Regions from separate parts of the Geodermatophilus sp. URMC 62 genome, predicted to be linked through region 3. Evidence: predicted binding sites of a transcription regulator. Region 3 holds the regulator's gene; each other region holds the start of a gene.
What was found. Region 3 encodes LexA, which represses DNA repair genes until DNA is damaged. Its sites were predicted from a motif close to TCGAACANNTGTTCGA; they were not measured.
Positions count from the first base shown of each region.

Region 1 (10,280 bases), 1.2 Mb from region 3:
GCGCCGGCACCGGAGTCGGCCACCGCCTGCTCGTGCTCGGCGACCGACAGCGGCTCGTCGACGACTCTGGCGATCAGGTGCCCGGCGATCACGGGCCCGAAGCTACCCCGCCGGGCGGCACGTCGAGGTCGACCGGGTCGGCCAGGCCGGTGCAGTCGACCTCGGTGACGTCGTGCGCGGCCAGGTAGCGGCGGGCGCCCTCGTCGCCGGTCGCGGTCGCGGCCACGCCGGCCCAGTGCTCCCGGCCGAGCAGCACCGGGTGCCCGCGGACGCCGTCGTAGGTGGCGACGGCCAGCGCGTCCGGGGCGGCGTGCGCGGCCACCGCCGCCAGCGCCTCGGGCGTCATCCCCGGCATGTCGACCAGCGTGACCAGGACGGCGTCGACCCGCCCCGGCCAGCCGCGCAGCCCGTCGAGGCCGGTGCGCAGGCTCGAGGCCATCCCGGTCTCCCAGTCGCGGTTGGCCAGCACCGTGGCGCCGTCGAGGTCCGCCGTCCGCCAGACGTCGACCGCCCGGGCGCCGAGGACGACGAGCACCGGGTCGCACACCGCCCGCGCCGTCCGCACCGCCCGCTCGACCAGCAGGCTGCCACCGTGCTCGACCAGCGCCTTGGGCATGCCGTAGCGGCGTCCCCCGCCCGCGGCGAGGACCAGACCGGCGACCGTGCTCATGCCCGCCACCCTGTCACCGGGTGTAGACGGCGACCTCGGAGGCCTTCACCACCGCCCACACCGGCGACCCCGGCGCCAGGCCCAGCTCGGCGAAGGCGGTGGCGGTGACGTCGGCGACCAGCGGCACCTCGCCGTCGAGCTCGCAGCGCACCGTCGAGCCGTGCGGCGTCGCGCCGGCCAGCCGCACCGGCCAGGCGTTGCGCGGGCTGCCCGCGGGCCGCGTCGGGTAGAGCGCGACCGACTCCGGGCGGACGGCCACGAAGACCGGCCCCGCCGCCTCCGCCGCGACCGCCACGCGGCCGCCGCCGTCCAGCCGCACCACCCCGCCCTCCCCCGTGCCCGGCAGCAGCGAGAGGCCCACCAGCCGGGCGACGTAGTCGGTGCGCGGGTGCCGGGCCACGTCGGCCGGGGTGCCGGCCTGCACCACGGCGCCGTCCTCCACGACGAGCACCCGGTCGGCCAGCGCCATCGCGTCGACGGGGTCGTGGGTGACCAGGACGGTGCTGCCCCCGAAGTCGGCGAGGTGGCGGCGCAGCTCGGCGCGGACGGACAGCCGGGTCCGCGCGTCGAGGGCCGAGAGCGGTTCGTCGAGCAGCAGCAGCGCCGGGTCGCCCACCAGCGCCCGGGCCAGCGCCGCCCGCTGCGCCTGACCACCCGACAGCTGCCCGGGACGGCGGTCCCCCAGCCCGGCCAGCCCCACCCGCTCGAGCCACGCGTCGGCCGCCCGCCGCGCCGCGGCCCTCGGCACCCCCCGCGTCCGCGGGCCGAAGGCGACGTTCTCGCGCACGCTCAGGTGCGGGAAGAGCAGGTGGTCCTGGAAGACCATCCCGAGGGAGCGGCGGTGCGCGGGCAGGTGCACGCCGGCGCCGTCCCAGACCTGCCCGTCGACGGCGACCCGGCCGCCGTCAGGGGGGAGCAGGCCGGCGAGCACCCGCAGCAGCGTGGACTTGCCCGCGCCGTTGGGCCCGAGGACGGCGAGCACCTCCCCGTCGGCGACGGCGAGGTCGACGTCGACGGTGAGCGCGCCCCGGCGGACGACGACGCGCGCCTCCACGGTCACGCCGCGGCCCCGCGGCCCAGCCAGCGGTCGCGCAGCAGCAGGAGCGTGGCCACCGAGACGACGAGCAGCACCAGGGAGAGCACGATCGCCGCCTGCGGGTCGCGCTGCAGGGCCAGGTAGACCGCGAGCGGCATGGTCTGCGTCGTCCCCGGGAAGTTGCCGGCGAAGGTGATCGTCGCGCCGAACTCCCCCAGCGCCCGCGCCCAGCACAGCACCGCGCCGGCGGCCACGCCCGGCGCGACCAGCGGCAGGGTGACCCGGCGGAAGGTGGTCCAGCGGTCGGCGCCGAGGGTGGCGGCGGCGTCCTCGAAGCGGGCGTCGGCGGCCCGCAGCGCGCCCTCGACGCTGATGACGAGGAACGGCATGGCCACGAACGTCTCGGCGATGACGACGGCGGCGGTGGTGAACGGGATGGTGGTGCCGGTGGCCGCGGCCAGCCAGCTGCCGACGATCCCCTGGCGGCCGAGCACGAGGAACAGCGCGACACCGCCGACGACCGGGGGCAGCACCAGCGGCACGGTGACCAGCGCGCGCAGGACCGCCCGCCCACGCGCCGTGGACCGGGCCAGCACCCAGGCCAGCGGCACGCCGAGGACGACGGAGACGGCGGTGGCGAGCGTCGCCGAGACCAGCGAGAGGCGCAGCGCCTGCCCGACGCCGGGCGCCGTGAGCAGGGTGCCCAGCTGCGACCACGGCGTCCGCACGAGCAGCCCGACCAGGGGCAGGACGAGGAACGCGACGGCGAGGGCGGCGGGGACCAGGAGCGGCGCGGGGGTCCGGGGGCGCCTCACGGGGTGCGGAAGCCGGCGTCCGCGAGCGCCCGCCGTCCCTCCTCGGAGAGCACCAGGTCGACGAAGGCCCGGGCGCCGTCGGGGTTGGGAGCGGCGGCCAGCGTGCACAGCGGGTACTCGTTGACGGCGTCCTCGGCCCCCGGAAAGGGGACGCCCTCGACGGCGTCGCCGGCGGCGGTGACGTCGGTGGCGTAGACCAGTGCGGCGTCGACCTCGCCGAGCTCGACCTTGGTCAGCGCGGCGCGCACGTCCTCCTCCTGGGTGTCGGGGCGCGCGGTCACGCCGGCGGCGGCGAAGACGTCCTCGGCGGCCGCGCCGCAGGGCACCTCGGGCGCGCAGACGGCGAGGGTGAGCTCCTCGCGGCCGAAGTCGGCCAGCCCGGTGATCCCGGCCGGGTTGCCCGCGGGGACGGCGATCTCCAGGACGTTGCCGGTGAACACGGTGGGGTCGCCGTCGGCGAGGCCGGCGTCGGTGACGACCGACATCTGCGTGCCGTTGGCCGAGGCGAAGACGTCGGCCGGGGCGCCCTGGGTGAGCTGGGTGGCCAGGGCCGAGCTGCCGGCGAAGTTGAACTGCACGTCGAGGCCGTCGTTGCCGTCCTCCAGCCGCCGGCCGAGGTCGGTGAAGACGTCGGTGAGCGAGGCGGCGGCGAAGACGGTCACCGTGCCGGTGGGCCCGCTCGAGGAGGTCCCCGACGTCTCCGCCGTCGACGCCGCCGCGTCGTCGTCCCCGCCCCCGCAGCCGGCGGCCGCCAGCGCCACCACCGCCAGCACCGCCGCCGTCCGCCTGCGCATCGGGTCTCCTCCCCGCCGGGCGGACCTCCCGATCCGCGCTCGCGGGACCATAGCCCAGTCCGCTCCGGACTTGCGGCTACCCGATCGGCCGGTACGTCCGCATCTCCGTTTCCCACCGTCGCGGCCTCAGGGGACGTCGACGCTGACCTGCGTCGCCTTGACCGTGGCCACCGCGCGGACGCCGACCTCCAAGCCGAGCTCGTCGGCGGCCTCGCGGGACATCAGCGAGACCAGCCGGAAGGGCCCGGCCTGGATCTCCACCTGCGCCATCACGGTGTCGCGGACGACCCGCGTGACGATGCCCGCCAGCCGGTTGCGGGCCGAGGACCCGCGGGTGGTGCCGGGCTCGGGCGCCTCGTGCAGGGCGGCGGCGACGCGGGCGAGGTCGGCGCCGTCGACGACGGCCGGGCCGCCGCCGTCGCGGTGCGCGGGCAGCCGGCCGCTGTCGACCCAGCGGCGGACTGTGTCGTCGCTGACCCCGAGCAGCGCCGCGGCCTCGGCGATCCGGTAGCTGGTCGTCACCGCCGCAGGGTAGGAGCCGGGTGTAGGGCTGCGGGCCTGGGGCAGGGAGCAGGCAGCCGGTGCCGGCCCGGCCGCCGGGGACAGGGGGACGCGACGAGCATGCGCCGGTGGCGCGGTCCGCTGATCGTCTCGGTGGTCTACCTCGGGCTCTGGCTGGGCCTCGACGTCGTCGCCAGCGTCTTCCAGGCCCGGCAGGAGGTGTCGCTGTGGTACCCGCCGACGGGACTCAGCTTCACCCTGCTGCTCGTGTTCGGGCTGCGCTACGCCCCGCTCCTGCTGCTGACCAACCCCCTGCACGGACTGGTGCTGAGCAGTCCGGAGGTGAGCTGGGCCAGCGTCTGGCTCAGCGGCGCGTTCGGCACCGCCGTCTACACGGCCGTGGCCTGGGTCCTGCTCCGGCGCCTCCGGATCGACCCCCGCCTGCCCGGCCAGCGTGACGTCGCGTGGTTCCTCGGGCTGGCCGCCGTCGCCGGGCCGTTCGTCGTCGCCGTCGTGCAGGTCCTGCAGTACACCGTCACGGGCCTGCTGACCTGGGGGGAGTGGTTCCGGGCCGTCCTCGGCTTCTGGTCCGGGCGCGCCACGGGTGTCGGGGTGCTGGCGCCCGCGCTGCTCGTCGCGAGCCGGCGGGTGCCCGCGCTCTGGCGCGACCGGCCGGCGCCCCCCGAGGCGCCGCGGACCGGACGGGGGCACGCGTCCTGGCCGGACCGGGTGCGCCCGCGCTGGCTCGGCCGCCTCGCCGCCCGCCTGCTGGACCGGGAGCTGGAGGTCGCCGGGCAGGCCGTCCTGCTGCTGACGACGGTGTACCTCGCCTACGGCGAGCCGTCGGTCGGCGGGCTGGACCTGGCCTACCTGGTGTACGTGCCGCTCATCTGGATCGCCGTCCGTGGCGGGCTGCCCCGGGTGGCCCTCGCCGTGCTCGTCGCCAACGCCCTGGCCGTGGCCCTGGTCGGCCGGGACGTCGTGGAGAACCCCCTGCGACTGCAGCTGGGCCTGGTGACCCTCACCCTGGCCGGCCTGACCCTCGGCGCGCTGGTCACCGGCCGGCAGGCCAGCATCGCGGCAGCCGAGCACGCGGCGGTCCACGACTCGCTCACGGGGCTGGCCAACCGGGTGCTGCTGATGGACCGGGTCGACGCCGCGGCCCACCGCACCGAGCGCAGTCCCGACGCCCGGTTCGCGGTGCTCTACTGCGACCTGGACGGCTTCAAGGGCGTCAACGACCAGCTCGGGCACGACGCCGGCGACGAGCTGCTCGTGGCGGTCGCGCGCCGGCTGGAGCAGGCGGTGCGGCCCGCCGACCTAGTCAGCCGCCTCGGCGGGGACGAGATGGCCGTCCTGCTCGACGGCGTGACCGGCGCGGAGGAGGCGGCCGGGGTGGCCGAGCGGCTGCTGGCGGCGCTGGCCGAGCCCTACGCCGTCGACGGCCGGGAGGTCGTCGTGACGGTCAGCGTCGGGATCGCGGTCGCCGACGCGGAGGGCCTGGCCGGGCCGCGGCTGCGCGAGGAGCAGGACGCCGCGTCCGGGGCGGACGGGGGCGGGCACGCCGAGGAGGTGCTCCGGGCGGCCGACATGGCCCTGCAGCGGGCCAAGGCGAGGGGCGGGCACCGCTACGAGCTGTTCAACGAGCCGCTGCGCCGGCGGACCCGGGACCGGCTGGGGCTGCGCGCCGCGCTGCGCCGCGCGGTCGGCGCCGGGGCGGTCACGGTCGCCTACCAGCCGATCGTGCGGGTGGCCGACGGCCGGCTGGTGACCGTCGAGGCGCTCGCGCGGTGGCACGACGACGAGCGCGGCGAGGTGCCGGCGGCGGAGTTCATCGCCGCCGCCGAGGAGACCGGGCTGATCCACGAGCTCGGCGCGCAGGTGCTCGAGCAGGCCTGCGCGCAGGCCGCGCGGTGGCGCCGGGTCTTCGGGGCCGCCACCCCCCGCGTGGCGGTCAACGTCTCGACCCGCCAGCTGCTCCCGGCCGACTTCGCGCCCTGGGTGCTCGCGCTGCTCGACCGCGTCGGGCTGCCCGCGGACGCCCTCGAACTGGAGATGACCGAGTCCTGCGCCGTGGAGCCGGGCGCGCGGGCGGCCCTGGAGCAGTTCACCGCGGCCGGCGTCGTGCTGGCCGTGGACGACTTCGGCACCGGCTACTCCAGCTTCGCCGCGCTGCGCGAGCGGACGCCGCAGGCCTTCAAGCTCGACCGCTCCTTCGTCGCGCGGCTGCCTGACGACCGCCCGACCGACGCGATCGTCTCCGCCGTCCTCGCGCTCGCCCACCACCTGGGGGCCACCGTCACCGCCGAGGGCGTGGAGACCGAGGAGCAGCTGCGGCGCCTCCGGGAGCTCGGCTGCCCGCAGGTCCAGGGCTACCTGCTGGGCCGCCCGGCGCCGGCGGACCGGATCGAACGGGAGTGGCTCGCCCGTCCGCGGTGATCCGCGGTGCACCCGCGCGGGCCTGTGGACAGGGGCCGGCCGTCCACAGCGCCTCCGCGACGGCGCCGCGCCGCCGGGAGAGCATCGCCGGCATGGCGACGACGGCGGACGACACCTGGCTGCGGACCCTGCTGCTCGGCGGCGACTGGCACGCCGACGGCGCCGACGCGGGCGCGGTGGCCGCCGTCCTGGCCGGACGCGACCCGGCGGTCGACGGGTCGGGCGGGGCCACCGGGGCGCTGCTGTCGGCCCTGGCGGACGCGTGGGAGCGGGGCTGGCAGCCGGCCGACGTCGCCCACGCGGTCCGCCGCCGGGCGACCACCCGCGCGGCCCGGCTGGTGGTCGCCCTCATCGCCGAGGACGCCCGCCGCTCCGACGCCGCCTCCCGGGCGCCGCAGGGCTGGGTCGACCAGCTCCGCGAGCTGGGGGCGCTGGGCGCCGGCACCCCGGCCGGCGACCCCGCCGTGGTGGCCGCCTGGCACCGCGCCGAGGGCCGGTCGGCCGGCGAGGCGTGGCGGGAGGTGCTGATCGTGGCCGCGACGCTGCGCACGCTGGCGCGGATCGACCAGTTGCTGCCGCCGCCCTCGCGCTGGGGCCCGGCGGCGCGCCGGGCGGAGCCGGCGTCCGCGCCCGACGACGCCCGGGCGCTGCGCCGCATCCGGGCGCTGCTGGCCAAGGCGGAGTCCACGGGGTTCCCGGACGAGGCCGAGGCGCTCACCGCCAAGGCGCAGGAGCTGATGACCCGCCACGCGGTCGACTCCGCACTGCTGGAGGCCGGCGACGGGGCGGCCCGGACGGGCGTGGGCACCCGCCGGGTCCACGTCGACGACCCGTACGTGCGGGCCAAGGTGCAGCTGCTGGGGGCGGTCGCCGAGGCCAACGGCGTGCGGCTGGTCTGGTACCAGGGTCTCGGCATCGCCACCCTGGTCGGCAACACCTGCGACCTCGACGCCGTCGAGCTGCTGTTCACCTCGCTGCTGCTCCAGGTCGGCCAGGCCCTCGGGGCCGCGGAGCGGGCGGCGCGCCGGGGGTCGGCCTCCCGCTCGTTCCGCCGGGCGTTCCTGCTCGGTTACGCGAGCCGCATCGGTGAGCGGCTGACCAGCGCGCGCGACCGGGCCGCGGCGGCCGCGGCGACGGAGCAGGGCGTGGACCTGCTGCCCGTCCTGCGCTCGCGGCAGGAGGCGGTCGACGACGCGTTCACCGGGCTGTTCCCCCGCGTCCGCAGCAGCCGCGGCCGCTCCCCGGCGGACGCCGCGGGCTGGTGAGCCGGCCGCGCGGCCGCCGACTCCGCCGAGGTCGGCTCCCGCCACCCGCACCTGCGCTGACGTCCGGCCGCGTCTCCGCGGCAACGCCCCCACGCTCGTGACCTGCGGTTTCCGTCACTGGTCGGCCATAGCCTCCGAACACACGATCGACGAGGAGGCGCCGTGCCCGAGCCGAGCAGCACTCCGCACCCCTCCGGCAGCCCGCTGCCCGAACTGGCCCGGGCGATCACCGCCGGCGCCGTCCGGCTGGCGGCCGCCACCGCCTCGTGGCTGTGCCTCGTGGCCGAGTTCGACGAGCGCGACGGCTGGCACGGGTGGGGCATCCGGTCCTGCGGGCACTGGCTGGCGTGGCAGTGCGGCCTGACACCGGGTGCCGCGAGAGAGCACGTCCGCGTGGCCCGGGCCCTGCGCCTGCTGCCGCTCGCCGAGGCGGCCTTCGCCGACGGGCGGCTGTCCTACTCCACGGTGCGGGCGCTGACGCGCATCGCCGAGCCCGACACCGAGGAGGCGCTGCTCGACCTCGCCGTCGACACCACCGCCGCCCAGCTCGAGCGCTTCGTCCGCTCCTGGCGCCGCACCGACCGTGCCGACGACGAGGAGCGTGACCGGCCCGGGTCCCAGGAGTCCTTCGAGTACTCCTGGGACGACGACGGGATGCTGACCCTGCGGCTGCGGATGCGTCCCGAACCCGGCGCGGAAGTGCTGGCCGCCATCGAGTCGGTCGCCGAGCGCGAGGCCCGGCGCGAGCGGGCGCAGAACGCGCGCACCCGGGAGGCCGGTCCGGCCCGGGGATCGGACTGGCAGGAGCGGCAGGAGCTGCACCGTCGCTGTGCGGACGACGACGAGCTGGCCGGGCTGGCCCGCGAACGCACCACCGCCCGCCGGCTGAGCGCGCTCGCCTCGCTCGCCCGGGCCGGGGTGGACGCCGACCGCCGTCCCGGCGACCCGCCCCGGCGCGAGGTCGTCGTGCACGTCGACGCTGCCGTCCTCGCCGACGACACCGCGGCCGGCCGGGCGCACCTGGAGGGCGGTCCGGCCCTGACGCCGGCCCAGGCCCGGCGCGTGCTCTGCGACGCCACCGCCGTGATCATGCTGGAGCGCGGCCGCGAGCCCCTCGCCCTCGGCCGCGGACGGCGACGCGCCAGCAAGGGACAGCGGCGGGCGCTGCTGCGTCGCGACGGCGGCTGCGCACGGCCCGGCTGCCCGGAGACGCGCGTCGAGCGACTCCACGCCCACCACCTGCGCCACTGGTCCTTCGGCGGTCGCACCGACCTGGACAACCTCGTCCTGCTCTGCGATGTCGACCACGGCCTGGTGCACGACCGCGACCTGGTCGTGGCCCGGGTCGACGGCCGGCTCGCGGTCACGGCACCCGACGGGCGGTACGTCTGGGGCACCGCCGACGCGGCCTTCCACGGCGGCCTGGCCGGCCTCCACGACACCTCGCAGCCCCGGGACGCGGCAGCCGAGCCGACGACGCTCGACCCGTTCACCGGCGTGCACCCGATCGACGACGAGGTCGGCCGGCGGCCGGTGCGTGTCGCCCGCCGGGCCGAGGACGCCCAGGGGACGCGGTCGGCTCGTCGGAGACGGGCCGCGGCCGGACGGCGGGGCCTCCGCACCGGCAGCCGTCCGGAGGGCCGATCGCTCCGGCGGACCGGCCCTTCCGCCGGTCAACGCCCCTCCGCCGGTCAACGCTCCGGCCGGACTGCTGACCTCCCGGACCGGACGGCGTGCGCGGCGGAGGACGCCGCGGCGATGGGCAGGGTCTTGTTCCCCGCGGGTGAGCCGGCGCTCGGCGACGCGCTGCCCCCGAGCGGCGACCGGATGGACCTGCGGCATGCGGTCGGGGTCCTCGCGGACCACCGCGACCGGCTCCGCCGCCTCACGAGCGGGGACGGGCCGTCCGGCACCTGACGACCGGCGTTCCCGCGGAGACGCGACCGAGTCGATCCCGCCGCGTTCCCGTCCCGTTCCCGCGGAGACGCGACCCTGCCGATCCCACCGCGTTCCCGTCGCGTTCCCGCGGAGACGCGGCCGAGCCCGCGGAGCCCAGCGTCCAGCAGGGTTCCGTTTGCCGATCTCGGGCCCCGGGCAGCGCGTGCCGGTGCCCCGAGAGAAGCAGGACAACCCCGCCGGCGGCTCGGCCTCCGTCCGCACCCGCCGGCTGCGCGAGACGGCTCGCGACGTCCTCGGCTTCGACGACTTCCGCCCGGGGCAGGAACGCGCGATGCAGGCCGTCCTCGCCGGCCAGGACACGCTGGCGGTGCTGCCCTCGGGGGCCGGGAAGTCGGCGGTGTACCAGGTGGCCGGGCAACTGCTCGACGGTCCGGTGCTCGTCGTCTCGCCGCTGATCGCGCTGCAGCGCGACCAGGTGGAGCGGCTCGACGAACTCGGGGACGCCGTCGGCCGCGCCGCCCAGCTCAACTCCAGCCTGTCGGCCGGCGACCAGCGCGCAGCCCTGGAGGGGCTGGCGGACGGAACGGTCCGCTACCTCTTCCTCGCACCCGAGCAGCTGGCCAAGTCCGAGGTGGTCGACGCCGTCCGCGACGCCGGCCCGGCGCTGTTCGTCGTCGACGAGGCGCACTGCGTCTCCGCCTGGGGCCACGACTTCCGCCCCGACTACCTGCGGCTGGGCCAGGTGGTCGAGCAGCTGGGGCACCCGACGGTGCTGGCGCTCACCGCCACCGCCGCCCCGCCGGTGCGCGCCGAGATCCTCGAGCGGCTGTCGATGCGCGACCCGGAGGTCGTCGTCGCCGG
Region 1 covers NZ_JBRFHY010000001.1:1,536,432-1,546,711, forward strand. The annotation lists gene ACU616_RS07395 (molybdenum cofactor biosynthesis protein MoaE) at 1-92, opposite strand, end outside; gene ACU616_RS07400 (nucleotidyltransferase family protein) at 89-670, opposite strand; gene ACU616_RS07405 (TOBE domain-containing protein) at 684-1,139, opposite strand; partial or broken gene ACU616_RS07410 (ATP-binding cassette domain-containing protein) at 1,260-1,697, opposite strand; gene ACU616_RS07415 (ABC transporter permease) at 1,727-2,521, opposite strand; gene modA (molybdate ABC transporter substrate-binding protein) at 2,518-3,315, opposite strand; gene ACU616_RS07425 (TOBE domain-containing protein) at 3,442-3,837, opposite strand; gene ACU616_RS07430 (putative bifunctional diguanylate cyclase/phosphodiesterase) at 3,937-6,255, shown strand; gene ACU616_RS07435 (DUF2786 domain-containing protein) at 6,348-7,520, shown strand; gene ACU616_RS07440 (DUF222 domain-containing protein) at 7,683-9,437, shown strand; gene ACU616_RS07445 (RecQ family ATP-dependent DNA helicase) at 9,628-10,280, shown strand, end outside.
Region 1: ACU616_RS07440 (DUF222 domain-containing protein) is a predicted target of LexA. The motif match lies at 7,655-7,670, and genes of this name have one in related genera.

Region 2 (10,280 bases), 4.9 Mb from region 3:
TCGGCGTGGCCAGGAAGATGGAGGAGTAGGCGCCGGCGGCCAGGCCGACGAACAGCACGAGGGCGAGGTCCTTGAGCGTGCCGACGCCGAGCAGGCCGGCGCCGACGAACAGCAGCCCGGCGACCGGCAGCAGCGCGATCACCGAGGTGTTGATCGAGCGCATCAGCGTCTGGTTGACCGCGAGGTTGGCCGCCTCGCCCCAGGTCATGCGCGCGCCGGAGGACAGGCCGCGGGTGTTCTCGTCGACCTTGTCGAAGACGACGACGGTGTCGTAGAGCGAGAACCCGAGGATGGTCAGCAGGCCGATGACCGTCGAGGGCGTGACCTCGAACCCGACCAGCGAGTACACACCGGCGGTGACGAGCAGGTCGTGCAGCAGCGCGAGGATCGCCCCGATGGCCATCTTCGGCTGGAACCGGATGGCGAGGAACGCGACGACGGCGACGAGGAACACCGCCAGCGCGAGCAGCGCCTGGTCGGTGATGTCCTGCCCCCACTGGGCGCTGACCGCGTCGGGGCTCACCTCGTCGGGGTCGATCCCGGCGGCGTCGGCGACGGCCTGGACGACGGCCCGCTCGCCGTCGTTGTCCAGGGCGCCGGTGCGCAGCAGCACGGTGTCGCCGCCGACCACCTGCGCCGAGGCGACGTCGGCCCCGGCGTCGGAGGCCGCGGCGCGCACCTGCTCGAGCTGGGCGCTGGTCGCGGGCAGCCGGAAGCTGTTGCCGCCCTCGAAGTCGATGCCGAAGTTGAACCCGCGGAACACCATCGAGGCGATGCAGACCAGCACGACGACCGCGGTGACCTTGTAGATCAGCCGACTGCGGCCGACGACGTCCAGACCCGCCTCGCCGTTGTAGAGCCGGTGGGCCAGCGACGCCCGGCGGCGCGGACGGCGGACCGCGCCGGGCTCGCCGTCGGCGGGCAGGCCCGCGTCGACCAGCGCCTCGTCGTCGGCGGCCGCGGCGGCGTCCTCGGTGGCCGCGGCGGTGGCGGCGCGGGCCTCGTCGGCCTCGGTGCCCGGGGGCACGCCGTCGGCGCGCCCATGGTCCTGCCCGCGGTCCTGCTCGCGGCTCATGCCTGGCTCCTGTCCTGGGACGCGCGGGCGCCGCTGCCGGCGCCGACGAGCTCGCGCCCGGCGGCGGGGACCGGCCCGCCGGCACGGCGGGACCGGTCGACCCGGCCCAGGCCGGAGAAGCGGCTCTGCCCGAAGGCCCGGTAGCGGGCCAGCACGGCCATCAGCGGGTGGGTGAAGAGGAAGACGACGATCAGGTCGAGCACCGTGGACAGGCCGAGGGTGAACGCGAAGCCCTTCACGTCACCGATGGCCAGCCAGTAGAGGATCGCCGCGGCCAGGAAGCTGACCGCGTCGGCCGACAGGATCGTGCGGCGGGCGCGCACCCAGGCGCGCGGCACCGCCGACCGCAGCGTGCGGCCCTCCCGGACCTCGTCCTTGAGCCGCTCGAAGTAGACGACGAACGAGTCGGCCGTGATGCCGATCGACACGATGAACCCGGCGATCCCGGCGAGGCTGAGCGTGAACCCGATCTGGCGGCCCAGCAGCACCAGGCTGGCGTAGACGACCACCGCCGAGAGGAACAGGCTGGCGATCATCACCAGGCCGAGCAGCCGGTAGTAGACCAAGGCGTAGACGAAGACCAGGGCGACGCCGATGGCGCCGGCGATGAGGCCCGCCCGCAGCTGCTCGGCGCCGAGCTCGGTGGAGATCGACTGCGCGGTGGCCTGGGTGAACGTCAGCGGCAGCGCGCCGTAGCGCAGCTGGTTGGCCAGCTCCTCGGCGCTCTGCTGGGTGAACGAGCCGGTGATCGTCGTCTGGCCGTTGATGGCGGTGGTGATGCTGGGCGCGGAGACCACCCGGCCGTCGAGGGTGAAGGCGACGTTGTTGCCGATGTTGGCGGCCGTGTACTCCGCCCAGGTGGCCCGGCCGGTGGAGTTGAAGTCCAGCAGCACGACCCACTCACCGGTGGTCTGCTGCGTGCCGGCGCTGGCGTCGGTGATGTCGGTGCCCTCGAGGATCGCCGGGCCGAGCAGGTACTTGACGCTGCCGTCCTCGCTGCACGCGGCCACGTAGTCCTCGGAGCGGTCGACCGCGCCGGCGGCCTCCTCCGGCGAGCAGGTCAGCGTCGCGTACGCGGCGGCGGCCTGCTCCTGGGTCACCGGCGGGGCGTCGGGGTCGGGGATGGCCGGGTCGGCCACGGCGCCGTCGGAGGGCGTCGCGCCCGCGCCGTCGGTGGGCGCGGCGGAGTCGGTGGCCGCGGCGGAGTCGGTGGCCGCGGCGGAGTCGGTGGGCGCGGCGGAGTCGGTGGCCGCGGCGGGATCCGACGGCGTCGCCGCGTCCGTGGGCGCCGCGCTGCCGCTCGCGCCGGCGCTCTCGCTCGGGGCGGCGCTGTCGCCGGCCTCCGCCGGCGCGGCCGGCTCGGGACCGCCGATGACCGGCCGGAACCGCAGCTGGGCGGTCTGACCCAGCTCCCGCGCCTGCTCGCCGTTGTCACCGGGCACCGAGATGACGATGTTCGAGTCGCCCTCGGTGACCACCTCGGCCTCGGCCACGCCGAGGCCGTTGACCCGCTGCTCGATGATCTGGCGGGCCAGCTCGAGGTCCTCGGGGGCCGGCGCCTGGCCGTCGGGGGTGCGGGCGGTGAGGGTGACGGTGGTGCCGCCGCGCAGGTCCAGCCCCAGCTGCGGCGTCCGGTCGGTGCCGGTGAAGAAGACCAGGCCGTACATGACGGCGATGATCAGCACCAGCGCGCCGAAGTAGCGGCGCGCCGGCAGGGCGCGGTTGGCCACGGGTCCTCCGGTCAGAGGGTCTTGCCGGAGGGGCCGTCACCGGGGCGCTCGTCCCGGGCCGGCAGGTCGTCGGCCACGGGGTCGACGACGGGGTCCACCACCGGGTCCACGGCCGGGCCGGTCACCGCCGGCTGCCGCACCTGGACGACGGCCTGGCGCGCGTAGGTCACCACGACGCCCGGGGCGATCTCGACCTGGACGGTGGCCGGGTCGTCGAGACCGGCGACCGTGGCGTAGACGCCGCCGGCCATCGTCACCGGCGCGCCGACGGCGAGGGCCGACTGCGTCTGGTTCTGCTGGCGCTTGCGGGCCCGCGCCGGCAGCACGATCAGCGCCACGAACGCCAACACCAGCAGGAGCAGGGGGAACAGTTCCACGACGGGAGTGCCTCTCTACCGCGCTCATGTGCACGCGGTGGGTGCGGTCCGGGTCGGGACCGCTCGGGTACGTCGGTCATGGCACGCACGGAGACCGGCCGCCGACACACGGTCGCGCGGCCGGGACCGGGTCGACCCGGCGGGGGGTCGAGTTGCGCGCCAGCGCGGACGAGTCTAGGCGTCGAACAACGGTTCCGACGACGAACCCGGGTCGCGCGGGACTGCTGTGACACCGCCGAGGGGGATCCCGCCGCGCGGCACCGGCCGGCCGAGGTGCCGCCACGCGGCCTCGGTGGCCACCCGCCCCCGCGGGGTGCGCGCCAGCAGGCCGGCCCGCACGAGGAACGGCTCGCACACCTCCTCGACGGTGTGCGGCTCCTCCCCCACCGCGACGGCGAGGGTGCTCACGCCCACCGGCCCCCCGGAGAAGCGGGCGACCAGTGCCTCGAGCACCTCCCGGTCGAGCCGGTCCAGGCCGAGGTCGTCGACGTCGTAGAGCGCCAGCGCGGCGCGGGCGACGGCGCGGGTGACCCGGCCGTCGGCCTCCACCTCGGCGTAGTCGCGCACCCGGCGCAGCAGCCGGTTGGCGATGCGCGGCGTGCCGCGGGAGCGGCTGGCGATCTCCGCCGACCCGTCGTCGGTGAGCTCGACGCCGAGCAGCTCGGCGCTGCGCGCGAGCACCTGCTGCAGCTCGGCCGGCTCGTAGAACTCCATCTGCCCGACGAAGCCGAACCGGTCGCGCAGCGGCCCGGTAAGCAGGCCCGCCCGGGTGGTCGCGCCGACCAGGGTGAAGGGGTTGATCTCCAGCGGGATGGCGGTGGCCCCGGGCCCCTTGCCGACGACGACGTCGACCCGGAAGTCCTCCATCGCCATGTACAGCAGCTCCTCGGCCGGCCGGGCGATGCGGTGGATCTCGTCGATGAACAGCACGTCACCGGGGCCGAGGTTGGACAGCATCGCGGCCAGGTCACCGGAGCGCTCGATCGCCGGGCCGCTGGTGATCTTCACCGCGGTGCCCAGCTCCGAGCCGATGATCAGCGCGAGGCTGGTCTTGCCCAGTCCGGGCGGACCCGACAGCAGCACGTGGTCCGGCGGGCGGCCGCGGCGTTTGGCGCCCTCGAGCACCAGCGCGAGCTGGCGGGCCACCTTGGGCTGGCCGATGAAGTCGTGCAGCGAGTGCGGCCGCAGCGCCGACTCGACCACCCGCTCCTCGTCACCGGCCTGCGGCGAGACGCCGAACTCCCGGCCCGGGCCGTCGTCCACCTCCCCGGTCAGCGCCCGGTCGAACGGCGTGCTCATGACCTGCCCAGCAGCTGCAGGGCCTGACGCAGCAGCAGCGCGACGTCGACCCGCCCGGTGGCGGTGAGCTGCTCGTCGGCCACCGGCGTCAGCGCCGTGATCGCGGTGTCGGCCTCCCGGCTGCTCCAGCCCAGCCCGATCAGCGCCGCGGCGAGCTGGTCACGCCACGGCGTCACCGGGGTGAGCGGGCCGGCCCCGGCGGGCAGCGCGGCCGGGCCGTCGAGCTGGGTGTCCGCCGTCGTGGTCCCCAGCCGGTCGCGCAGCTCCAGGATCAGCCGCTCGGCGCCCTTCTTGCCGATGCCGGGCACCTGCATCAGCGCCTTGACGTCGGCCATCGACACCGCGCGGCGGACCTCCCGCGGCGGGTGGATGGCCAGCACCGCCTGGGCCAGCCGCGGGCCGACGCCGTTGGCCGTCTGCAGCAGCTCGAACAGCTGGCGCTCGTCGTCGTCGGCGAAGCCGTAGAGGGTCAGGGAGTCCTCGCGGACGACGAGGCTCGTGGCCAGCCGCGCGTCCTGGCCCACGGCCAGCCGGGCGATGGTGCCGGGCGTGCACTGCACCGACAGGCCGATCCCGCCGACCTCGACCACCGCGCCGTCCGGCGAGACCGCGGCCACCCGGCCGCTCACCGACGCGATCACCGGCTCACCCCCGTCCAGCGCGGCAGCGTCGTCGAGCGGACCGGCGCGCCGATCCCGCCGGCGATCGCGGCGACCCGCAGCCGCTCCTGGGCCGGGCCGCGCCAGACGTGGCAGACCGCCAGCGCCAGGGCGTCGGCGGCGTCGGCCGGCCTGGGGGCGGCCGACAGGCCCAGCACCCGGGTGACCATGAGGGTGACCTGCTCCTTGTCCGCGCGGCCGTTGCCGGAGATGGCCGCCTTGACCTCACTGGGCGTGTGCCAGGCGACCGGCCGGTCGGTCTGCGCCGCGGCCAGCGCCGCGACCCCGGCCGCCTGCGCGGTGCCGGTGGCGGTGCCCTTGTTGTTCTGCGTGAAGACGCGCTCGATGGCCACGACGTCGGGCCGGTGCTCGCGCAGCAGCGCCGTCACCTGGGTGTGCAGCTCCAGCAGCCGCAGCTCCAGGTCGAGCTCGGCGGAGCTGCGGATGACCCCCACCCCGACGACGGCCGGGCGGGCGCCGGGGCGGCCGTCGACCACGCCCCACCCGCACCGGGTCAGCCCCGGGTCGATGCCGAGCACCCGCATGGCGCTGCCTCCCACGGACGCGTCTCCCCCCGGCCGAACTGGTGTTCGACCGAGGCTAACCGTCGCGGCCGACGATCGGGTGCGACACGCCCGCCCGGTGCGGTGCTGGAACGGCCCCCTCGCAGGGGCCCGCGCCGAGCGGAGCGAGGCGTGGGGGCGAGGGGGTCCTTCCATCAGCCGACGTTGGCGAGGACCTCGTCGGGGACGTCGTAGTTGGCGTAGACGTTCTGCACGTCGTCGCAGTCCTCGAGGGCGTCGATGAGGCGGAACACCTTGCCGGCGCCCTCCTCGTCGAGCTCGACGGTGACGCTCGGCACGAAGCCGATCTCGGCGGAGTCGTAGTCGATGCCAGCGTCCTGCAGCGCGGAGCGGACGGCGACGAGGTCGCCCGGCTCGCAGACCACCTCGAGGGTGTCGCCGAGGTCGCGCACCTCCTCGGCACCGGCGTCGAGGACGGCCATGAGCACGGTGTCCTCGTCCACGCCGTCGGTCGCGGGCACCACGACGACGCCCTTGCGGGAGAAGAGGTAGGACACCGACCCCGGGTCGGCCATGGACCCGCCGTTGCGGGTCATGGCAGTGCGGACCTCCATGGCCGAGCGGTTCTTGTTGTCGGTGAGGCACTCGACGAGGACCGCGACGCCGCCGGCGGCGTAGCCCTCGTAGGTGATGCCCTGGTAGTCGACGCCGCCGGCCTCGGCGCCGGAGCCGCGCTTGACCGCGCGGTCGATGTTGTCGTTGGGCACCGAGCTCTTCTTCGCCTTCTGGATGGCGTCGTAGAGCGTCGGGTTGCCGGCCGGGTCACCGCCGCCGGTGCGGGCCGCGACCTCGATGTTCTTGATCAGCTTGGCGAACAGCTTGCCGCGCTTGGCGTCGATCCCGGCCTTCTTGTGCTTGGTCGTCGCCCACTTGGAATGGCCGCTCACTGATCTCCTCCGGGGTGGGGGGCACCGGCGCCGGCGCCACTGGGGACAGCCACCGCCCCGCCGACCGCGGCCGCGCGCCGCACGATCTCCACGAAGAGCCCGTGGACCCGGGTGTCCCCGGTCAGCTCGGGGTGGAAGCTGGTGGCCACGACGTCGCCCTGGCGCACCGCGACGATCCTACCGTCGGCCGCTCCGCCCACGACCCGCCCGAGGACCTGCACCCCGGGCCCCGTCTCCTCGACCCACGGCGCGCGGATGAAGACCGCCGACAGCGGTCCGCCGGGCACGCCGTCGAGCGCGATCCGCGACTCGAAGGAGTCGGCCTGCCGGCCGAAGGCGTTGCGCCGCACGGTGACGTCGAGGCCGCCCAGGGTGGGCTGGTCCGGCGGGGCGTCGAGCAGCCGGTCGGCCAGCAGCACCAGACCCGCGCAGGTGCCGTAGGCCGGCAGCCCGCCGCGGACGGCGTCGCGCAGCGGCTCGAGCAGGCCGGTGCGGACGGCGAGCTTGGTCATCGTCGTCGACTCCCCGCCCGGCAGGACCAGCCCGTCGACGGCGGCCAGCTCCTCGGGACGCCGGACCAGCACCGCCTCGGCGCCCAGGCCGGTGAGGACGGCGAGGTGCTCGCGGACGTCGCCCTGCAGCGACAGGACGCCGATGCGCGGCCCGCTCACCAGCCGCGGGTGGCGAAGCGCTCGGTCTCGGGCAGCGTCGCCACGTTGATCCCGACCATCGGCTCGCCCAGGCCGCGGGACACCTTGGTGATCACGGCCGGGTCGTCGAAGAAGGTGGTGGCCTGCACGATCGCCGCCGCGCGCTGCGCCGGGTCGCCGGACTTGAAGATGCCCGAGCCCACGAACACGCCCTCGGCCCCGAGCTGCATCATCATCGCCGCGTCGGCCGGGGTGGCGATGCCGCCGGCGGTGAACAGCACGACGGGCAGCTTCCCGGCGCGGGCCACCTCGACCACCAGGTCGTGCGGGGCGCGCAGCTCCTTGGCCGCGACGTACAGCTCGGTCTCGTCGAGGGTGGCCAGCCGCCGGATGCCGGCGCGCAGGGCCCGCATGTGCCGGGTGGCCTCGACGACGTTGCCGGTGCCGGCCTCGCCCTTGGACCGGATCATGGCCGCGCCCTCGTCGATCCGGCGCAGCGCCTCGCCCAGGTCGGTGGCGCCGCAGACGAAGGGCACGGTGAAGTCGCGCTTGGCGATGTGGTGGGCCTCGTCGGCCGGGGTGAGGACCTCGGACTCGTCGACGTAGTCCACGCCCAGGCTCTGCAGCACCTGCGCCTCGACGAAGTGGCCGATGCGGGCCTTGGCCATCACCGGGATCGAAACCGCGTCGATGATCCCCTGGACCATGTCGGGGTCGCTCATGCGGGCGATGCCGCCCTGCGCGCGGATGTCGGCGGGCACCCGCTCCAGCGCCATGACCGCGACCGCGCCCGCGTCCTCGGCGATCCGCGCCTGCTCCGGAGTGACGACGTCCATGATCACGCCGCCCTTGAGCTGCTCGGCCAGGCCGCGCTTGACGCGGTCGGTGCCGGTCGCCGGCGCGGCGGTCGGGTCGGTCGGGACGTCGGCGTGCGAGGACACGGGCTGCTCCAGGAGAGGGGGGACCCGGGCCGGACGGCCCACGACCGCGACCATCGTAGGTCGGGTCAGCGGGCCGCCGACGTGCCGCTGGTCACGGCGTCCAGTCCGTCCTCGACGTCGAAGAACCGCGGCAGCGGCCGGTCGCCGTGCAGCCGCAGCAGCCGGGGCAGCCGGCGCTCGCGCAGCAGGTGCGTGTCGCGGACGGCGTCGTTGTAGAAGCGGCGCGCCAGGGCGATGCGGTCCTCGGCCTCGGCGAGCCCGCCCAGCAGCGCCGGCGGGAGGCCGGTGAGGTCGGCCGGGAGGGCGCGCAGCTCCCGGCCGAGGGTGTTCTCGGCGAGCTCGCGGTCACCGGCCGGCAGCTCGCGGGCCTCGTAGGCCGCCGTCTTCAGCCGGGCGGTGCGGTCCTCCCCCAGGACGGCGGAGTGCTCGGCGGCCAGGTCGGCGGCGAGGGCGGCGCGCTGCCGCAGCCGGGTGTCGAGGACCGTCCAGGCCCGCGCCACGCGCCCCTCCAGGCGGCGCAGGCGGGTCAGCGTCCACGCCGTCCAGGCCAGCAGGAGGACGACGACGCCCGCGAGGAGGAGCAACCAGGCCTCGGGCGTCACGGCCGACCACGCTAGCGGCGGACCCTCCGCAGCAGGGACGGCCACGCTCCCGCGTCGTCGACACCGCCCGCCGTGCCGGTCGCGGCGGGCAGCTCCTCCCCCTCCTCGTCGGCGGCGGTGACCGCGCCGGAGCCGGGCAGGACGACGGTCTCGTAGACGGCGAGCACCCGGCGCGCCACCACCTGCCAGTCGTAGCCGGCGGCCACCTCCCGTCCGGTGGCCGACAGGGCGGCCCGGCGGGCGGGGTCGGCGAGCAGGTCCGACAGCGCCCGCGCCAGCGCGCCGCTGTCGCCCCGGCGGACGAGCACGCCGGCCGTGCCGTCCTCGAGCACCCGGGCGAAGGCGTCGAGGTCGCTGGCCACGATCGGCGCGCCGGCGGCCATCGCCTCGATGAGGACCACACCGAAGGACTCGCCCAGCAGGTTGGGCGCGCAGTAGACGTCGACCGAGCGCAGGAACGCGGCCTTGTCGGTCTCGGAGACCTCCCCGAGCAGCGCGACGTGCGGCCGCAGGTTCTCGGCCACGGCCTCGTGCAGCGCGTCGGGGTCACCGCGGCCGGCGACCAGCAGCCGCGCGCCGGGGTGCTCGCGGACGACGGTCCGCATGGCCTCCAGCAGCACCGGCAGGCCCTTGCGCGGCTCGTCGTAGCGGCCGAGGAACCCGATGGTCGGCCCGTCGACGCCGCGGGCGGTGCCGGGCAGGCAGGGCCCCTCGGCGAAGGGGGCGACGTGGACGCCGTTGGGGACGATCACCGCGTCGCCGCCCAGGTGCTCGACCTGCACCCGGCGGGCGAAGTCGGACACGGCGATCCGCCCGGAGATCTTCTCCAGCCAGGGGCGCACGACCGGCCCCCAGGCGGCCAGCCACTTCGAGCGCACCGTGGCGGCGTGGAAGGTGGCCACGATCGGCCCGGTGGCGATCATGCAGACGAGCAGGCCGATCGACGGCGGCGCCGGGTCGTGCACGTGGACGACGTCGAAGTGCCCCTCGCGCAGCCAGCGGCGGACCCGGGTGGCCGACACCGGCCCGAACTGGACGCTGGCCATCGAGCCGTTGTAGGGGATGGGGACGGTGCGCCCGGCGAAGGTGATCCAGGGGTCGGTGAGCGACTCCTCGTGCTCGGCCGGGGTGAGCACCTCCACGTGGTGGCCCAGGCCGCGCAGCGTCTCGGCGAGGTCGCGCACGTGGTACTGGACGCCGCCGGGGACGTCCCACTGGTAGGGGCAGACCAGGCCGATCCGCATCAGCCGCGCCTCCCCGTCGGCGGGTCGGGCGGCACGTCGGCCCAGACCCGGCCCGGCACGTGCCAGTCCTCGGGGCGGACGGCGAGGTCGCGGGTGAAGGCGTCGGCGACGCCCTGCGTGCCCGCGGCGACCCGGTCGCGCAGCCGGCCCGGCCCGTCGACGCGCACCTCGGGCCGGACGGCGAACTCCCAGCCGCGGTCGGTGAAGCGGCAGATCGCCGGGTGCAGGGCGG
Region 2 covers NZ_JBRFHY010000001.1:5,263,357-5,273,636, forward strand. The annotation lists gene secF (protein translocase subunit SecF) at 1-1,075, opposite strand, end outside; gene secD (protein translocase subunit SecD) at 1,072-2,805, opposite strand; gene yajC (preprotein translocase subunit YajC) at 2,817-3,182, opposite strand; gene ruvB (Holliday junction branch migration DNA helicase RuvB) at 3,357-4,481, opposite strand; gene ruvA (Holliday junction branch migration protein RuvA) at 4,478-5,122, opposite strand; gene ruvC (crossover junction endodeoxyribonuclease RuvC) at 5,119-5,700, opposite strand; gene ACU616_RS25260 (YebC/PmpR family DNA-binding transcriptional regulator) at 5,859-6,611, opposite strand; gene pdxT (pyridoxal 5'-phosphate synthase glutaminase subunit PdxT) at 6,608-7,282, opposite strand; gene pdxS (pyridoxal 5'-phosphate synthase lyase subunit PdxS) at 7,279-8,202, opposite strand; gene ACU616_RS25275 (hypothetical protein) at 8,268-8,804, opposite strand; gene ACU616_RS25280 (glycosyltransferase family 4 protein) at 8,816-10,048, opposite strand; gene ACU616_RS25285 (phosphatidylinositol mannoside acyltransferase) at 10,048-10,280, opposite strand, start outside.
Region 2: ruvC (crossover junction endodeoxyribonuclease RuvC) is a predicted target of LexA. The motif match lies at 5,719-5,734, and genes of this name have one in related genera.

Region 3 (10,280 bases):
GCCGCGGCGGTGACGGGGGCTGGGTCACGCGCCTGTCCTCTCTCGTGGGGCTCCACGCGCAGCCGCCCCGGCCCTCCGAGGAGGGCCGGGGCGGCCGGGGTCTGGTATTCCAAGATCGCTGGTTTCGCGACCTTGATACACAATGTCACCGCGAGCCGCTGTGACATTTCGGCGATCCCGCCGGGACATCAGGCGAGGATCGCGCTGACATCCCGGCGAGCCTCGCCATCAGCTGCAGCCGCTGGTGGAGCCGCAGCCCTCGCAGACGTAGCAGCTGCCGGCCGGGCGCATCTTCGTGCCGCAGGTCATGCACAGCGGCGCGTCGGTGGCGGTGCCGGTCACCAGCTCGAACAGCTCGGCCGAGGAGTGCGCCTCCGTGACCGGCTTGTCGGCCGCCGGCTCCGGCTTGGGGGGCGCCTCGGTGGGCACCGAGCCGCGCAGCGCCTCGACGTCGACCTCCTCCTCCTCGACGACGTCCGCGGTGGAGGCCGAGCCGTAGCTCCCCGCCACCTGAGCGGCGCGCTCCTCGGCGCTGAAGATGCCGAGGGTGGCGCGGGTGTCGACCGGCAGGTGGTCCAGCGCCAGGCGACGGAAGATGTAGTCCATCACCGACTGGGCGATCCGGATGTCCGGGTCGTCGGTCATGCCGGCCGGCTCGAAGCGCATGTTGGTGAACTTCTGGATGTAGGTCTCCAGCGGCACACCGTGCTGCAGTGCGATCGAGATGCCGATCGAGAAGGCGTCCATGACACCGGCCAGGGTCGAGCCCTGCTTGCCGAGCTTGAGGAACACCTCACCGAGGCTGCCGTCCTCGTACATCCCGGCGGTCATGTAGCCCTCGGCGCCGGCGACGCTGAAGGACGTCGTCATGCTCTGCCGCTTCTTGGGCAGCCGGCGGCGGACCGGGTGCGACGTCGTGGCGACCGGAGCGGCCTCCACCTGGACCTCGTCGGTCTTCTTCTTCGCCTTGGCGTCGGACAGCGGCTGGCCGACCTTGCAGTTGTCGCGGTAGATCGCCAGTGCCTTGAGGCCGAGCTTCCAGCCCTGGAAGTAGATGTTCTCGACGTCCTCGACGGTCGCCGTCTCCGGCATGTTGACCGTCTTGCTGATGGCGCCGGAGATGAACGGCTGCACCGCGGCCATCATGCGGACGTGGCCCATCGGGGAGATGGCCCGCTCGCCCATGGCGCAGTCGAAGACCTCGTAGTGCTCCGGGCGCAGGCTCGGCGCGTCGACGACGTGGCCGTGCTCGGAGATGTACTCGACGATCGCCTCGACCTGCTCGTCCTGGTAGCCCAGGCTCTTCAGCGCCCGCGGGACCGTCTGGTTGACGATCTGCATGGACCCGCCGCCGACCAGCTTCTTGTACTTGACCAGCGAGAAGTCCGGCTCGATGCCGGTCGTGTCGCAGTCCATCATGAAGCCGATGGTGCCGGTGGGCGCCAGCACCGAGGCCTGCGCGTTGCGCCAGCCGTTGTCGGCGCCGAGCTCCAGGCAGTCCTGCCACTGGGCGGTGGCGACCCGCAGCACGTCGGCGTCGTCGGCGCCGACCGGGCGGATGGCGTCGTTGGCCGCGGCGTGCTTGCGCATCACCCGGGCGTGGGCGTCGGCGTTGCGGGCGTAGCCGTCGTAGGCGCCGACGATGCCGGCGAGCTCGGCCGAGCGGCGGTAGGCGGTGCCGGTCATCAGCGAGGTGATCGCCGCGGCCAGCGTCTGGCCGCCCCGCGAGTCGTAGGCGTGCCCGGTGGCCATCAGCAGCGCGCCGAGGTTGGCGTAGCCGATGCCCAACTGCCGGTAGGCGCGGGTGGTCTCCCCGATCGGCTCGGTCGGGAAGTCGGCGAAGCAGATCGAGATGTCCATCGCCGTGATGACCAGCTCGACGGCCTTGACGAAGGTCTTGGCGTCGAAGGTCCCGTCGTCGTTGAGGAACTTCATCAGGTTCAGCGACGCCAGGTTGCACGAGCTGTTGTCCAGGCTCATGTACTCCGAGCAGGGGTTGGACGCGTTGATCCGCCCCGTCTCGGGGTTGGTGTGCCAGTCGTTGATCGTGTCGTCGTACTGGATGCCGGGGTCGGCGCACTCCCACGCGGCCTTCGTGACCTTGCGGAAGAGGCCCTTGGCGTCGACGGTCTCGATGACCGAGCCGTCGAGGCGCGAGCGCAGGCCGAAGCCGGTGCCGTCCTCCACCGCGCGCATGAACTCGTCGGAGACGCGGACGGAGTTGTTGGCGTTCTGGTACTGGACGCTGGTGATGTCCTTGCCGCCGAGGTCCATGTCGTACCCGGCGTCGCGCAGCGCGCGGATCTTGTCCTCCTCGCGCGCCTTGGTCTCGATGAACTCCTCGACGTCGGGGTGGTCGATGTCGAGGACCACCATCTTGGCCGCGCGGCGGGTGGCGCCACCGGACTTGATCGTCCCGGCGGAGGCGTCGGCCCCGCGCATGAAGCTGACCGGGCCCGAGGCGGTGCCGCCGGAGGACAGCAGCTCCTTCGACGAGCGGATGCGGGAGAGGTTCAGACCGGCGCCGGAGCCGCCCTTGAAGATCAGCCCCTCCTCGCGGTACCAGTTGAGGATCGAGTCCATCGTGTCGTCGACGGCGAGGATGAAGCAGGCGCTGACCTGCTGCGGGGCGCTGGTGCCGACGTTGAACCACACGGGGCTGTTGAAGCTGAACACCTGGTGCAGCAGCATCCAGGTCAGCTCGTGCTCGAAGACCTCCGCGTCGCCCTCGCTGGCGAAGTAGCCGTGCTCGCGGCCGGCCGCGCCGTAGGTGAGCACCACCCGGTCGATGAGCTGGCGCAGGCTGCTCTCCCGCTGCGGGGTGCCCACGGCGCCGCGGAAGTACTTCGTGGTGACGATGTTGGTGGCGTTGATGCTCCACTCGGCGGGGAACTCCACGCCGCGCTGCTCGAAGTTGACCGAGCCGTCCCGCCAGTTGGTCATGACGACGTCGCGCCGCTCCCAGGTGACCTCGTCGTAGGGGTGCACCCCGGCGGTGGTGTAGACCCGCTTGACCTTCAGGCCCTTCCCCCGGGTCGGCGCCTTGGCGGGGGCGCGACGCGTGCGGCCTGACAAGCGGTCCTCGGTCTCGGTCACAGAGCTCTCCCTCGTGGAGTGGTCGGCGGCTGGGGAAGAGCCGCACTCGTTCTAGCGGGTGGTGCTGACGTTCCTGGCGTGCTCGGGTGTCCGGCGGTGCTGCCGGCGGTCGGGACGGGGTGCGGTCAGGTGGCGGTCCGGTCGGCCGCGGGCTGGCTGCGCCCGCCGCCGCGGCGGCGCGGCGGTGGGTCCAGCTGCATGCCCGGCAGCGGCGGGGTGCCGCCGGCGAGGTGGCGGGCCCGCAGCTCGGTGATGGCCTTCTCGAAGTCCTCGAGCGAGGTGAAGGCGCGGTAGACGCTGGCGAAGCGGAGGTAGGCCACCTCGTCGAGCTCCCGCAGCGGCCGCAGGATGGCCAGCCCGACCTCGTGGCTGGGGACCTCGGCCGCCCCGCTGGCGCGGATGGCGTCCTCCACCTGCTGGGCCAGCTGCTGCAACTGGTCCTCGTCGACCGGCCGGCCCTGGCAGGCCCGGCGGACGCCGGCGACGACCTTGGCCCGGTTGAACGGCTCGCTGACGCCGCTGCGCTTGACGACGGCGAGGACCGCCTCCTCCACCGTGGTGAAGCGGCGACCGCAGGCCGGGCACGACCGGCGACGGCGGGTGGTGGCCCCCTCGTCGGCCTCGCGCGAGTCGATCACCCGGCTGTCGGGGTTGTGGCAGAACGGGCAGCGCACTGCGGTTCACCTCCCTCCGCGACCGGCCCGTCACCCGCAACCGGTGACCGGTCCCGGGCGGCCGCGCCGGCGGCCGCTGATCGCCCCTCGGGGTCGCGTCTGTGGACCCCTCTGGGGACATCCGGTGGATGCCCCGGGGAAGTCCTGAGGATGACCTGTGGAGGACCACCGTCGAAGCAACTACTAGATGTAGGGGGACCCTAGGCCGGGCTCCACTACATCTGCAAGCCGAACGCGAGCATGTCTCTTCCGCCGCGATGTGCTCGCAACCCACCGGTGACCAGGCGCGAGCACGCTCCCCACCCGCCACACGACACGCCGAGGGCCCGCGCGTGTCGGCGTGCGGGAGAGGGTGGAACAGGCGTGGGGGACGCGCGCACGGGCACTGCCGGACGGCGGGTTCGTCGACGGTGGAGCTGCCCGCGGAGGCCCCGGCCCAGCACCGGGGCCCGGACCCACCGCGTCCGGCGGGGACGCCGGGACGGAGCGCTCAGACCGGGCGGCGGACGGCGGGACGCCCGCCGCGCGGGTGTGACGCCAGGTCGTCGAGGCGGATCGGGCGGGTCAGCAGGTCCGGCTCCCCGACCTCCGCGGAGGACGCCCCGGAGGACGCCGCGGAGGCGCCGGGGCCGTCCGGAACGGCGGGGGCGCCGACGGCGACCGCCGGCATCTCGGCCGTGAGCGCCCGGTGCCGGCCCGCACCGGCGGACCCGTCGGCGGGCGCCCGGTGCCGGCCCGCTGCGGCGGACCCGTCGGCGGGCTGCTCGGCGGTGCCGTCGGCGCCGTGCCGGCGGCCGGCACGGAACGTGCGGCGTGCCGGCTGCACCGCGGCCATCACGACGGTCGCGTCGGGACGGGGCGCACCGTCCTGCCGGTCGCGGTCGCCGACCTCGGCGCTCGGTGGCTCGGACGGCGACGCGGTGTGCGCGAGGGACAGGTGCCGCTCGGGCAGGCGCACACCGGCGAGGTCGACCCAGGTCGGCTCGCCCCCGTCGCGCCACCGCACCTGTGCCTGGCAGCCGCCGCGCTCGTCGTGCCGCCAGCCCAGCATGGCGCCGGGAGCCCAGGCGCCGTCCACGCACACCTCGACGTCCTGCGGCGAGCGGAAGACGACTGCGGCCCGGCTGTTCACGGCTGCTGACACGTCCTCGACCGTAGGTGCCGGTACTGCTCCGGCCGGTGAGCGACCTCGCGCGGAGGGTTGACGAACTCGCCGCCGCCCTCTCGTCCATGTCTGCCGGAGCTCGAGGGCGGACCCGGACGCCCCGCACCGCGCGCTCACGGCAGCTGGAGGACCTGGCCGGGCACGACGGACGAGCCCCGGAGGTCGTTGAGCTCCTCGATGGCGTCGACCACGACGCGCACGTCCTCCCCGTCCGCGGCGACCTCCCCCGCGATCGACCACACCGTGTCGCCCGGCTCGACGACGACGCTGCTCTCCCCCGCGAGCCGCAGTCCGCCGTCGGCACCGCCCACCAGCGGCGCGAGCCAGGCGCCCAGACCGACCGCTCCGCCGAGGGCGAGCACGGTGACGAGGCGCCGCCCCCGCCGGGTCAGCCGCACGGCGGCCGGCGCGCAGCCACCGCGGACGGGGCCACCGGTGGCACCGGAGCGCAGCGGCCGCCCGCTCGGACGGGCCGGGTCGCGCCGGGCGCCGGGCCGCTCGGTGGCCGGCCCGGCGGTGCGCACGGCCGCGGCGGCCTGGTGGTCGGGGACGGGGCGCAGGTGCCCGCCGACCCGCGGGCCGGAGCCCGGCAGGGCTCCGGGCGCCGCCGGCCGGGCCGGGCGGCCGGCAGCCGCCACACCTCCGACACCGACACCGACACCGACACCGCCACCGACACCGCCACCGCCACCGACACCGGCCCCCGGCCGGAGCGACGGCCGCCACGGGACCCGGACCGTCGCGTCGAACTCCAGCACGTCCTGCCGCACGGTGCCCATGACCCACTCCTCCTCGTCGGTGCCACCTGGTCGAACGCGTGTTCGATCGAACGCCTGTGCGATTCCTAGCGCAACCCGCCGACGGGGTCGACCCCGATACCTCCTGGCGGGTTTCGAACACACGTTTGAAGTACCGGCGCCGAGGCGCTACCGTCCGACCAGCACCCGTCCGCCGTCGCCTCCGGGCGCCGAGGCGGTCCCGTCCAGCCGGCGGTCCTGAACGACGAACCGCGGCCGGGCGGGAGCAGGACACGAGGGCCGTGGCAGCACGGCCGGCGAGGAGGAGACGTGGCGGGCACGAGCGGGACCGGCCAGCGCACACGCACCGGCGGGACGTCCCGCCGCGCGGGTAGCGGCGCGGGTGGGGAGGGGACCGGCGCGGTCCGCACCTTCCCCGACCGCACGGAGGCCGGCGACGGCCTGACGCAGCGGCAGCGCCGGGTCCTCGAGGTCATCCGCGACTCGATCGAGCGCCGCGGCTACCCGCCCTCGGTGCGCGAGATCGGCGAGGCCGTCGGCCTGTCCTCCGCGTCGTCGGTCGCCCACCAGCTCTCGGTGCTGCAGAAGAAGGGCTGGCTGCGGCGCGACCCCAACCGCCCCCGCGCGCTCGACGTCCGGCTGCCCGGTGAGACGCCGGGCGAGACCGCCGCTCCCGCCACTGCCCCCACCGGCGCACCCGCGGCCGACACCGGCGCGCCCACCTACGTGCCCCTGGTCGGCCGGATCGCCGCCGGTGGCCCGGTGCTCGCCGAGCAGGCGGTCGAGGACGTCTTCCCCCTCCCCCGCGAGCTGGTCGGCGAGGGCACGCTGTTCATGCTGCGCGTCGCCGGTGACTCGATGGTCGACGCGGCCATCTGCGACGGCGACTGGGTCGTCGTGCGCCAGCAGCCCACCGCGGAGAACGGTGAGATCGTGGCCGCGATGCTCGAGGGCGAGGCCACGGTGAAGACCTACAAGCGCCGCGACGGGCACGTCTGGCTGCTGCCGCACAACCCGGCGTACGAGCCGATCCCGGGCGACGAGGCGACCATCCTCGGCCGTGTCGTCACGGTGCTGCGCCGGGTCTGACGCCGCACCGCTCGCTGAGCGACCCGCCCCGTGGGGGCGGGTCGGCCGGTCACCGACCGACGGGTGGGCCGGCCGGGTCGCGCCGCCGGCGCAGCCGCCCGCCGATCCAGACGAGGACGGCTGCGACGGCAGCGGCCACCAGCCCGGCCGTGACCGGCGAGGGGCCGCCACCGTCGCCGGAGAGCAGTCCCGCCAGCGACGGATCGGCCGGGGCCGACGGCGCAGCCGGCGTCGACGCCGCGGTGGCAGCCGGCACCGGGACCAGCGTGACGTCGCCGGGCACGCCCTCCCCGGCGACGAGCAGCGCGCCGCCGTCGGCGGTGAAGGTGACCGCTTCCCCCTGTGGCTCCGCGGGCAGCGCGACGCGCACGGGCTCGCCGGCCAGCGCGCCCGGCACGTCGGAGCCGGCCAGCGGCCAGACGTAGGCGTCGGTGTAGGTCCGCAGCGCGATCCGGCTGCCGTCACGCGCGACCGCGCCACCGGTGACCAGCAGCTGGCCCGCACGCCCGACCGGGCCGCCGGGCGTGCCGGTCAGCGTGAAGGACACCGTGCCGACGTCGGCCAGCCCGACGGTGCCGCCGTCCACCAGCGGAGCGGCCGGCCGGTAGACGTGGCTGGCGCCCAGGACCTCCTTGGTCACCACGTACGGGGTGCCGTCCGGGGCCAGCAGCAGTGCCTCGGCGTCGTGCGCGCCGTCGGGATAGGTCAGCCGGTACAGCGCGGTGGCGCCGTCGGGACGCAGAGCGATGAGCGCGACGGTGGCCCGGGTGCCGTTGTTGTCCCCGGTGTCGGCCAGCCACACCGTGCCGTCCGGGCCGACCGCGAGGTCCTCGGGGTCGTAGGGGTCCAGCGGGGCGGTCACGACGTCGACGACCTGGCAGGTGCCGTCCAGCGCGTACACCGCCACCTGGTCGCCGCCGTCGGCCATCACCACCACCCGGTCACCGACGTCGACGAGGCCCGACAGCTCGGCCAGCCGCGGATCGGTGACCTGGCAGCGGACGGACGCCGCGGCCGGCTCCTGGGCGCCTGCGGACGGCGCGCCGGCCAGCGTCAGCGCCAGTGTCAGGGCCAGGCAGACGGGGGCGGCCGCCCCGCGGCGGGCCCTGCGACGGCCGGAAACGGGCCCGCGACGCCTGTCAGGACCGCGCGGACGGACGGCCGGCTCGCGCACGAGGCCAGCGTGACAGCACGGCTGCGTCCAGTGCGTGAACCACGCCCAGCAGCAGGAGGCCGACGGCCGCGCCGACCACCGCGTCGGTCACCCAGTGGAAGTCCAGCGACACCATGGCCACACCGGTGGCCACCGGCCCGAGCACGCTGAGCCACCACAGCGTGCGCTGCACCCGCGGACCCAGCCGGTACTCGACCGCCTGCCAGCGGGCCACCCCCCACATGAGCACGGCGTTGGCCACGTGCCCGGAGGGATAGGAGGCCCCGTCGCGGTGGAAGAACGACCCCGGGTAGGCCGGGGCGGTGCGCCCGGTGCCGAACTTGAACGCGTAGACGACGACGGTGAGCAGCGCCAGCGCGGTGAGGACCCGCACCAGCGGGAGCAGCGTCCGCTGCCGCACGCACAGCCAGCCGACCAGGACGGCCAGCACCGCGAGGATGGTGCCGCGCCCGCCGATCTGGGTGACCGCCCAGACCGGCCAGTAGGCCGGGGAGTCGCGCAGGTCCCAGCCGCTGACCGCCTCGGAGACCCGCAGGTCGACCCACTCGAGGTAGCCGCGGCTGAGCAGGTCCACGGTGACGGCGGACGCGACGAGGAAGGCACCGAGCAGCAGCCACCACGGCGGGCGGCCGGGGGTCACCACGCGACCGGGCAGGGCGGCGGGCTCGCCGGGCCCGTCCCCGGCCGGTGCGCCGTCCCGGCGCCGCACCACGCCGCTGGTCATCCGGTCACGGTACCGGCCCGTGACCCGTCCGTGACCTCGGCCGCCCGAGGGCGAGGCGGACGGTGGGGCAGACGGCGAGCCGCCCGGGGCCTGGCGCGGAGCCGGGCACCCGGGCGGCGGGGTGCGGGGAGGACCGGTCAGCCGACGGGCACGGCGAACCGCTCGAGGGCGGCGGCGAGGCCGCCGTCCACCCGCGCGGAGAGCCGGGTGCCCGACGCCTCGTGCTGCTCGCTGAGCACCTCGCCGTCGCGGTGGACGCGGGCGACCAGGTCACCGCGGTCGTAGGGCACGAGCACCTCGACCTCGACGTCCGGGTGCGGCAGCCGGGTCGCGACGATCTCGCGCAGCCGCTCGATGCCCTCGCCGGTGCGCGCCGAGACCCAGACCGCGCCCGGCAGGGCGCGGCGCAGGGTCAGCACGTCGTCCTCGGTCATGGCGTCGACCTTGTTGACGACGATCAGCTCGGGCACCGCCGCGGCGTCGATCTCCTGCAGCACCACGTGCACCGCGTCGATCTGGCCGAGCGGGTCGGGGTCGGAGCCGTCGACGACGTGCAGCAGCAGGTCGGCACCGGCCACCTCCTCGAGCGTCGACCGGAAGGCGTCGACGAGCTGGTGCGGCAGGTGCCGCACGAAGCCGACGGTGTCGGTGAGCGTGTACTCGCGGCCCTCGGGCGACTGTGCACGCCGCACCGTCGGGTCGAGGGTGGCGAACAGCGCGTTCTCCACCAGCACGCCGGCGCCGGTCAGCCGGTTGAGCAGGCTGGACTTGCCCGCGTTGGTGTACCCGGCGATGGCCACGCTCGGCACGGCGTGGCGGTCGCGGCCCGAGCGCTGGGTCGCGCGCGCAGTCGCCATGCCGGCGATCTCGCGACGCAGCCTGCTCACCCGCGACCGGATCCGCCGGCGGTCGGTCTCGATCTTGGTCTCACCGGGACCGCGGGTACCGATGCCGCCACCGCCGGCGACGCGGCCGCCGGCCTGCCGGGACAGCGACTCACCCCAGCCGCGCAGGCGCGGCAGCATGTACTGCATCTGCGCCAGCTCGACCTGGGCCTTGCCCTCCCGGCTGGTGGCGTGCTGGGCGAAGATGTCGAGGATCAGCGCGGTCCGGTCGACCACCTTGACCTTGAGGATCTTCTCCAGTGCGCCCAGCTGGCCCGGGGTGAGCTCCCCGTCGCAGATCACCGTGTCGGCGCCGCTGGCGGCGACGATGTCGCGGATCTCAGCGGCCTTGCCCGAGCCGACGTAGGTGCCGGCGTCGGGCTTGTCGCGCCGCTGGCTCACGGCCTCCAGGACCTCCGAGCCGGCGGTCTCGGCCAGCGCGGCGAGCTCGGCCAGCGACCGGTCGGCGTCGGCCTGGGTGCCCTCGGTCCAGACGCCGACGAGGACGACCCGCTCGAGGCGCAGCTGCCGGTACTCGACCTCGCTGATGTCGGCGAGCTCGGTGGACAGCCCCGCCACCCGGCGCAGCGCGCCACGGGCCTCGAGGTCGTAGGAGCCGGTCGTGTCGTCGTCGTCCCACTGGCCGGCCGGGGCGGGACGGGCTGCCTCAGCGCGCTCGGCCCGGTCCTGTGCGTCCGCGAGCACGGCGCGGTTCT
Region 3 covers NZ_JBRFHY010000001.1:333,925-344,204, forward strand. The annotation lists gene ACU616_RS01555 (hypothetical protein) at 1-28, opposite strand, end outside; gene ACU616_RS01560 (vitamin B12-dependent ribonucleotide reductase) at 229-3,096, opposite strand; gene nrdR (transcriptional regulator NrdR) at 3,222-3,770, opposite strand; gene ACU616_RS01570 (hypothetical protein) at 4,261-4,914, opposite strand; gene ACU616_RS01575 (LysM peptidoglycan-binding domain-containing protein) at 5,049-5,714, opposite strand; gene lexA (transcriptional repressor LexA) at 6,003-6,782, shown strand; gene ACU616_RS01585 (hypothetical protein) at 6,832-7,956, opposite strand; gene ACU616_RS01590 (phosphatase PAP2 family protein) at 7,922-8,680, opposite strand; gene hflX (GTPase HflX) at 8,818-10,280, opposite strand, start outside.